2 regions of the Phycobacter azelaicus genome follow, and region 2 is predicted to be linked to the other one. Evidence: riboswitches for the same ligand, from Rfam matches in the RefSeq annotation. Region 2 holds a riboswitch; the other holds the start of a gene.

Evidence for each region. Region 2 has a riboswitch for cobalamin ahead of INS80_RS02940 (energy-coupling factor ABC transporter permease). Riboswitches for the same ligand answer to the same signal wherever they lie in the genome.
Region 1: another riboswitch for cobalamin. It lies ahead of INS80_RS00545 (CbtB domain-containing protein); the one in region 2 lies ahead of INS80_RS02940 (energy-coupling factor ABC transporter permease).

What each region holds. Positions count from the first base shown of each region.
Region 1 is NZ_WKFH01000001.1:100,936-104,804, forward strand. Features, by position in the region: gene INS80_RS00540 (CbtA family protein) at 1-699, opposite strand; gene INS80_RS00545 (CbtB domain-containing protein) at 704-874, opposite strand; cobalamin riboswitch at 909-1,122, opposite strand; gene INS80_RS00550 (DUF1636 family protein) at 1,267-1,602, opposite strand; gene lspA (signal peptidase II) at 1,868-2,350, opposite strand; gene INS80_RS00560 (DUF411 domain-containing protein) at 2,450-2,905, opposite strand; gene INS80_RS00565 (M23 family metallopeptidase) at 2,909-3,869, opposite strand, start outside.
Region 2 is NZ_WKFH01000003.1:379,401-383,269, reverse strand. Features, by position in the region: gene cobF (precorrin-6A synthase (deacetylating)) at 1-482, opposite strand, end outside; gene INS80_RS02940 (energy-coupling factor ABC transporter permease) at 572-1,252, opposite strand; cobalamin riboswitch at 1,307-1,522, opposite strand; gene cobA (uroporphyrinogen-III C-methyltransferase) at 1,593-2,324, opposite strand; gene INS80_RS02930 (cobyrinic acid a,c-diamide synthase CobB) at 2,321-3,655, opposite strand; gene cobM (precorrin-4 C(11)-methyltransferase) at 3,648-3,869, opposite strand, start outside.

The DNA of each region.
Region 1 (3,869 bases), on a different contig from region 2:
TCAGGCGGCGGCGTTCGCGCGTTTGCCTTCAGCCTGCCAGAAGTATCCGGCAAAGCTTCCCAGCAACACCCAAGCGGCCATGCCGATGCCAAAGGCTCGGGCGGCAAATAGCGCGCCGATCTCGGTCGGAACCGGGCCAGCGAAGGTGTCGGGTTCAGGCGCACCGACGACGTGAGGCGCTATCAGCAGTCCAGCGGCGATCAGATAGCTCACCAAGTTGCCTCCAAAGGCGATCAACCACATGGCGACGCCAGCTGTGGCAACAGTAGCAGTCCACCATACTTGGCGCACACCGACATCTGCTGCGGCTACGCCTGGCACTTCAGGCGCCAGCGACAAGCCAGGCGCAAAGTGGAAGGCAACAAAGCCAGCCAAGCCCCAAAGCAAACCGGTGCGACCGTTAATCTCACGACCCTGTTGTTCGGCAATCGACATAAGCGCCACAAGGGCCAATGCATAGCCAGTATACGTCAGCATCGTGAAGATGATGCTTAGGCCGTCGCGCACCGGCTCGGCGAACATGCCGGGCAACTCGGGATGCGCAGTCACAGGATCAGCGCCAAAATGCACCAAATCGCCACCCTCATAAAGTTCGGCGTGGAGAAGTACAGGCTGCACGAAATAAAGCTGCAGCAAGGCGGCAATCAGCCCCGCTGCAGCACCAGCGAACAACGCGCTGGTCAGAATACGACTGAACATGGTCTTAGTGGCAGGGAAAGCCAGTTGCGTGGCGCACATCGTGAGCAGCGTCATGCAGGCCAGAAGCTTGAGCATGGCCGGTCACAGTAACAACACCCAAACCCAGAATAAGGGCGAACACTGCGGGCAGAATGGTTGATCCTACAGCGGATGCTTTGATAGCGTTTGTCGTCATTTTAGTCCTCCTTGCCGTCACACCCGACGGCGCAAGTTACGTTCAATATACGGCCGGTCTCCTGACTCGCGGGTCGATGCCGTCTTCCCCCTTCCCAGCACTCTCGCACCAGTGGAAATGGAAGGTAGCTCGCCGCTCACAGTCGCGGGGGCGGTTGAGGTTTCGGTGCCGCGATTTGGTCCACCGTCCTCATTCCCGTTTCAGCTCTAATGCATTTGCACCTTTGAGCACCGTAATGACTGTTTCTGTCCGATTAGGCGGTAGCAGGTCAAGTACGAAACCGGCATGCCTAAGTTCCGCAGCGCCAAATTGATTTGAAATCTGCTGCTGTCAACACTGTACTGAATGCAATAATTCACCGCAGGAGCTACTAATATCGTGGTGCGGGTGGTTTACTGCACATCTGCGGGAATGCGAGCAATAGCCTTGAAACGCAGCTTTCCAAGTGGCCTTGCATCCGCGAAGTTACCGTCTGGGCTTTCCTGATACATCCGGATGAATGTCAGGATGTCCGGCAGGTCTTGAGCAGTTATCTCACCGAAAAGATAAGCAGTCTTGTCGTTCTGTCGGACTGCAAGCGTTTGTGGTCGCATGCAGCCGGACATGCAATCGACGTGCTGCAATTTTGCCTTCACATTCGCTGCCTTTAGCGTTGATACCACTTGATCATACAGGGTTGGATCCGCGTCACGGCAGGTTCGGCATAAAGTAAGCGTTGGTAGGTGCATGCGCCGAGCAAGTCCTTTTTTGAGCAACCTTCTTTATGATTCAATATCTGCGGGTGGTTACTGGTTCGATTTCGAAACTTGGTTTTGTCGCGGTGCCTTTAGAAAAGTCAATACTTGAGCGATCGGTAAGCTCGCCGGAGTAGGCACCTACAATGCCAACATAGATTATTCAGACTTGTGGCACGAGAAATTTTTCTTGTCCGGCAAATCGAGGAAACAGTTGCTCAGGCAAAAAATCCGCCGAATGAAACTTGGGGCAATGTCTTCAATGATCGCCCTCGAAGTGCCTCTGGATCACTGGTACCACCAGCAGTAATCCGGCACCTCCGACAATGAATACGTCTGCCATGTTGAAAGTCGGCCAGTGTGCAGATCCAATGAAAAAATCAAGGAAGTCTGTTACGGCTCCATAATGGATGCGATCAACGACATTGCCGAGCGCGCCACCTATGATCGCCCCATACGCAATCGCTTCTATACTGCTCTCTGTGCGAAGCATCATGATCAGGAGCCAGGCACAAATGATAAGCGCAAGAAGCAAGAGGCCCCACCAGGGGGCGCCACCCAAAAGCCCGAAGGTTACGCCATCATTGCGATGGAACGTGAGATTAAGCCCGGGAAAGACAGCGATCCCGTCTTTTAGGGTATCGGCGCTCGCGACAACCCAGGCTTTTGTTACCTGATCAGTGGCGACGGCGCCGACGACAGCTAGTATGCCGAGTACTTGTGTTTTGTTGACTGTCAACATGTTGCAACGTAACTACTTTGGATACCATTGGCCGGTCTGCGCTGAAGCGGCTGAATAGGTTAGCTAGATTGGGGAAAGGACTTCCATAATTCGGCTCGGTTACCCTGCTGGGTAGCTCGAAAATATTTCGGTCGAGCCGTCTTTCTGGATCAAGAAGACGTCGTAGGCATCGCGTTCGTCTTCCGGCCCCATCCCTGGCGAACCATAGGGCATTCCGGGGACTGCGAGACCGACCGCATCGGGGCGTTCGTTCAGAAGGCGGCGGATGTCGGCTGCAGGCACATGTCCCTCGATCACGTAACCGTCCACGAGCCCAGTGTGACAGGAGACCATGCGCTGCGGCACTCCGTTGTCGAGTTTGAAGCGCACGAGAAGGCCGCCGAACATGTCCTGGCCTATTGGTGCGAAGCCGTTCTCCTCAAGATGATTCATCCAGGACAGACAGCAACCGCATCCATTGGTCTTGCGGACGTCTATTGGGGTTGCCTCCGCGAGGGCCTGCGCCGCCGGTAACAGGGCGAGTGTGATGGCAAGAGCTTGGATCATGCGTCTCATGGGTCAGAGCCTTTCGGTTGTCGTTTCGGCAATGTCGCTGCCGAGGTTTTCATTCAGAAGCGCCCGCGCCTCGACCAGACGCAAAAGCGCGGCTGTATCATCCGCTTCGCTCTCAGCCGCTTCGGCAAGTCTGTCGTCAGAGAGGGGGTCAGTAGGGCGTCCATCCACGAGGACTTCGTAGTGCAGGTTCGGGCCCGTCGCCGTGCCAGTCGCGCCGACGCGACCGATCACATCTCCCGCCGCAACGCGTTGGCCTTGTGCCAGGCCCTCGGGCACAGCGCTGAGATGCGCATAGCGTGTCATTGTGTCTGAGCCGTGGGCGATTTCGACCACGCGACCATAGCCGCCCCGCCAGCCGATGAAGCTGATCCGTCCCGGTGCTGTCGCTTGAACCGGCGTTCCGCTTGCCGTCGCGAAATCGACACCTGTGTGCATCCGGACATTGCCGTAGACCGGGTGCGTACGGCGGCCAAATACCGAGCTTAATCGCGCCCCTTCGACAGGCTGTGCAAAAACGCGGAGAACCGTGCCATTGACGTAAATCGTTGCCCGATCGCTACCGCTTACCGGCCAGACAACTTCATAAAGTGCGCCGCCGATCTCCAGCGATGCAAAGGTAAGTTCCGGCTGACCAATTCTGTCTTCGCCAACACGGGCCTCGCGCCACAGTAGCCGAAGCGTTTCTCCGCCGGTCACCTCACGACGGAAGTCGACGATTCCACCCAGCATCTGTGCCAAATCGACAGCGAAGCGGGCAGGCATCTCGGCTTCTTCCAGCGCGGCAAAAAGCGAGCTGTCGATCACCGCTTCGCCCGCCGATGTTATGAAGTCGGGAGCCGGGGTCACGACCTGCGTGGCCAACTCTTCGCCAAAGATCGCCTCGATCCGCACACCGTCCTCGACGGAGAGCGCGACGCTGCGCGGGCTGCCGTCCATCGTCGAAACAACGGTGACCGAATGCCCA
Region 2 (3,869 bases):
GGGGCGCCAATCTCGTTCAGGGGGATGGCATGCGCGGCTGTCAGCGCCTGGATCGAAGTGATGCCAGGAATGACGCGCAGCCGGACGTTGGTGCGTGCCTTGAGCCGGTCGGCAATACGCATGGTGCTGTCGTAAAGAGAGGGATCACCCCAGACGAGAAAGCCGACCTTGCCACCTGCGGGCACAAGGTCATTGATGTTTCGCTCCCAGACTTCTGCAATGGCATCGTGCCAGTCATCCACGCCCTGCCGGTAGCTGGGATTCCCAGCATCGCGCTTGGGCAGCTGGAATTCGACGATTTGGGGGCCCTCACCGCGCAGTACCCGATTGCAGATCTCGCGGCGTAGCCCCGCCAGATCGTCCTTTCCTGCGCCCTTGTTGGGGATAAGGATCAGGTCCAGTGTGTTCAGGGCCTCGATGGCCTCTAGCGTCAGGTGCTGTGGATTGCCGGTGCCGATACCGACAAGGGTCAGGTCAATCATCATTCGGGGCCTTGGACAGGGAGATCCTTGTCAATGAACACGGCCCCGAATTGGGGCCGTGCTTGATAGCAGTTGATTTCCTGCAGTTCTTAAGTGGCTGCTGCATAAAGACGCGGTGTCACCAAACCGCCGCGCTCAAGACCACGCAGGCTCTTGGCGGTGGCGAGGACAGCAAGGTCGACCAGTGGCTCAATCAGGATGACCATCATGTAGGCCGCACCGAAGGTGAAGACCGATGCCATGGTTTCCGCGCCAATGCCCTGACCATAAAAGACCCAGAAAGCGACCCAGCCGACAACACCGGCCTGATAGGCGGTCGAAAGCGCAAGCGCTTGGGAGTATTTCAGATCCACATAGGCGGTGCCCGGCGCAATGACTTTCTTTGCCAGTGCCTGCATCGCAAACAGCGGCACCAGTAGTGTCGTCAGGTTGATGAAGTATTGCGGAAGATCGATGGGCGCAAAGAACACTCCCTGTATCAGAAGGCCCATTGCCAGACCAAAGGTGGCAGGGGCGGCACCAAGGATCAGGAACAGCGTCGAGCCGAGAATGAAGTGTACTTCGGAGACGCCAACCGGGAAGTGCGGCAGGATTTCAAAGAAAGCAAAAACGCCGACCGTGGCAATGGCCGAGCGCGCCGCGAAGGACGCGATGCCCGAGTTGCGTAGGTCATCCATGGTTTTCTTGGCGGCAAAGCCAAGCGCGCCTGCAGCGGTTGCATAGGACAGGGCGATTTTCGCACCGTCGACGATACCGGGTTCAATATGCATATCTGTCTCCTTGCCGCCTCACCCGGCGGCACTAGGTTCATTGGTGGCCAGTGCTGGCCGGGTTAACCAATGGCAGGTCTCCTGACTCGCGGGTCTGTGCCGCTCCGGGGCCTTCCCAGTCCCGTTTGGGACCAGTGGCCATGCCCGGTGGCTCGCCGCTCACAGTTGCGGGGGCAGTCACGGATTTGGCGCCTTTTGGCTACACCGCACCGTGTTCCCTTTTCATCCTTGGGTCTTAGACCCGTCGGAACCGTTGGTCATAGAGAGATGGCACAGGCGTCAAGAAGCTGTCAACGAGGCAGACGCGTCATCCATGTGTCATTTGCGGCATATGGCAGAATCAGTGCGGCAGGTCCTCGTCTGCCAGCGGCCCGTAGAGGATAAGCACTGGCGCCTTGGTCTCCATCGCGCGCAGCACATCCGGCAACTCTCCTACTGTATGACAGGACAGGGTCTGATCGGGTGTCGATACACCCAGCGCGATCAGCGCATGGGTTTCCGGCGGCAGTCCGGCCTCCAGCAGGCGCTCTGCCAGCGCAGCAAAAGTGCGTTTCCCCATGTAGACGACCGTTGTGGCCTCGGGGTCTGCAAGGGCGGCCATATTCAGGTCCTCTGGCAGGCCGCCGGTGACGTCATGTCCGGTAATGAACTGCAAGCGCCGCGCGGTCAGGCGGCGGGTAAGAGGGATGTTCGCAGCGGCGGCAGCTGCCGAGGCTGCAGTGACGCCGGGCACAATCTCGAAGCCGATACCGGCCCGGCGCAGGGCGGTAATCTCTTCCTCAAGGCGACCGAATACCCCTGAATCACCAGATTTCAGCCGTACCACATGAGCGCCGGTGGACGCGTATTCAACCAACAGTTGGCTCACGTGATCTTGCCGGGGCGAAGGGCGTCCGGCGCGTTTGCCCACTCCCACCAGATCGGCGTCCTTTCGGGCGTGGGAAAGGATCGGACCCGACGACAGATCGTCAAACAGCACCGCATCCGCGACCTCAAGCCGCCTCACGGCCTTGACGGTCAAAAGCTCAGGATCGCCGGGACCGGAAGAGACAAAACTGACAAAGCCGGTCATGGGGTCTCTCCAGTGATGAGATGGAAGAAGGTGCCGGTCACATGGCCGCGCACCGAGCCGGTTTCGGGCACCGGGTTGCCGTCTGCATCCATCACATTGGCAAGGGGGGCGTCGGGCTCATCCACAATGGTCGAATAGTGAAACTCATGCCCGCGTAGGGCGGTGCCGCTCGCAAACCCCGGCATCGGAGCCTGAAGGATCGCGCGGCGGTAGCCCAGATGGAACTTGCGCTTCTCGTAGGAGGTGACAAGGCCCAACAGCCCGGCCATCTGGTGCCGGTTGCCTGCCTTGTCGACCAGCACTTCGCCAAGGGCCATGTAACCGCCGCATTCGCCGTGCACCGGACGGGTTTGGGCGTGTTTGCGCAAAGCCGCGCGGAAGGTTGCCGCAGCGGCCAGTCTGCCGCCGTGCAATTCGGGATATCCCCCCGGAAGCCAGACAAGATCGGCATCCGCCGCAGGAGCCTCATCCGCGAGCGGCGAAAACGGCAGGATCTCGGCCCCCGCCGCCCGCCAGCCTTCCAGAAGATGCGGATAGGTAAACGAGAACGCAGCATCACGGGCCAGAGCGATGCGCTGGGCGGGTGGGTTCGGCAGATGTGCCGCTGCGGGGGCAATTCCGGCGCGGGCGGCGGATTTGATTGCCTCCAGATCGACGTTGTCGCGCAGGAATGCGGCATAGCCCGCGATGGCGGCTTCGAGATCCGGGTGCTCCACCGCCTGAATGAGGCCGAGATGGCGCTCCGGCAGGGTGAGATCGCCGCGCCGGGGCAGGGAGCCGAGAACGGGAATGCCAGCGCGCTCCATCCCAAGCCGGGTCAGTCTTTCGTGGCGCGCGCTTGCAACGCGGTTGAGGATCACGCCCGCAAAGGGCAGGTCGGGATCATAGGCGCGAAATCCCAGCGCCGTGGCCGCTGCCGATTGCGCCTGACCGCCCACATCCACGACCAGCACCACCGGCCAGCCCATGCGCTTTGCGGTTTCCGCGGAAGAGCCAAAGCCGCTTTGCCCGCGTGTCGCCACGCCATCGTACAGACCCATGGAGCCTTCGCCGACGCAGATCTGCGCATCGCTTGCCTGACCGGCAACGGCATCCAGCAGGCCGCTATCCATCGCCCAGGTGTCGAGGTTGAAAGAGGCGCGGCCCGCCGCGGCAAGGTGAAAGGCCGGGTCGATGTAATCGGGACCGCTTTTGTAGGGTTGAACTGCAAGGCCATCCTCTGCCAGTGCGCGCAACAATCCTAGCATCACGGTGGTTTTGCCTGTACCTGAGGCGGGCGCCGAGATCATAAAGCCCGGCGGGTAGGATCCGGTGTTTCCTGTTTCAGTCATCACCATCGCTCCAACTGGCCCATTGGCTGTCGGCGCTTTGCGGGCGGTAGCGCCGATCGTAATCCTGCGCGTAAAGGCAGCTTTCGTCAAAATCCTCGGCGCCAAGGGCATGGCCTACAAGGATCAGCGCGGTCCGTCCGCGCGCGCCATCTGTGGCTTCGATCAATGTGCCGAGGGTGGCCTTGATGATCTTCTGATCCCGCCAGGAGGCGCG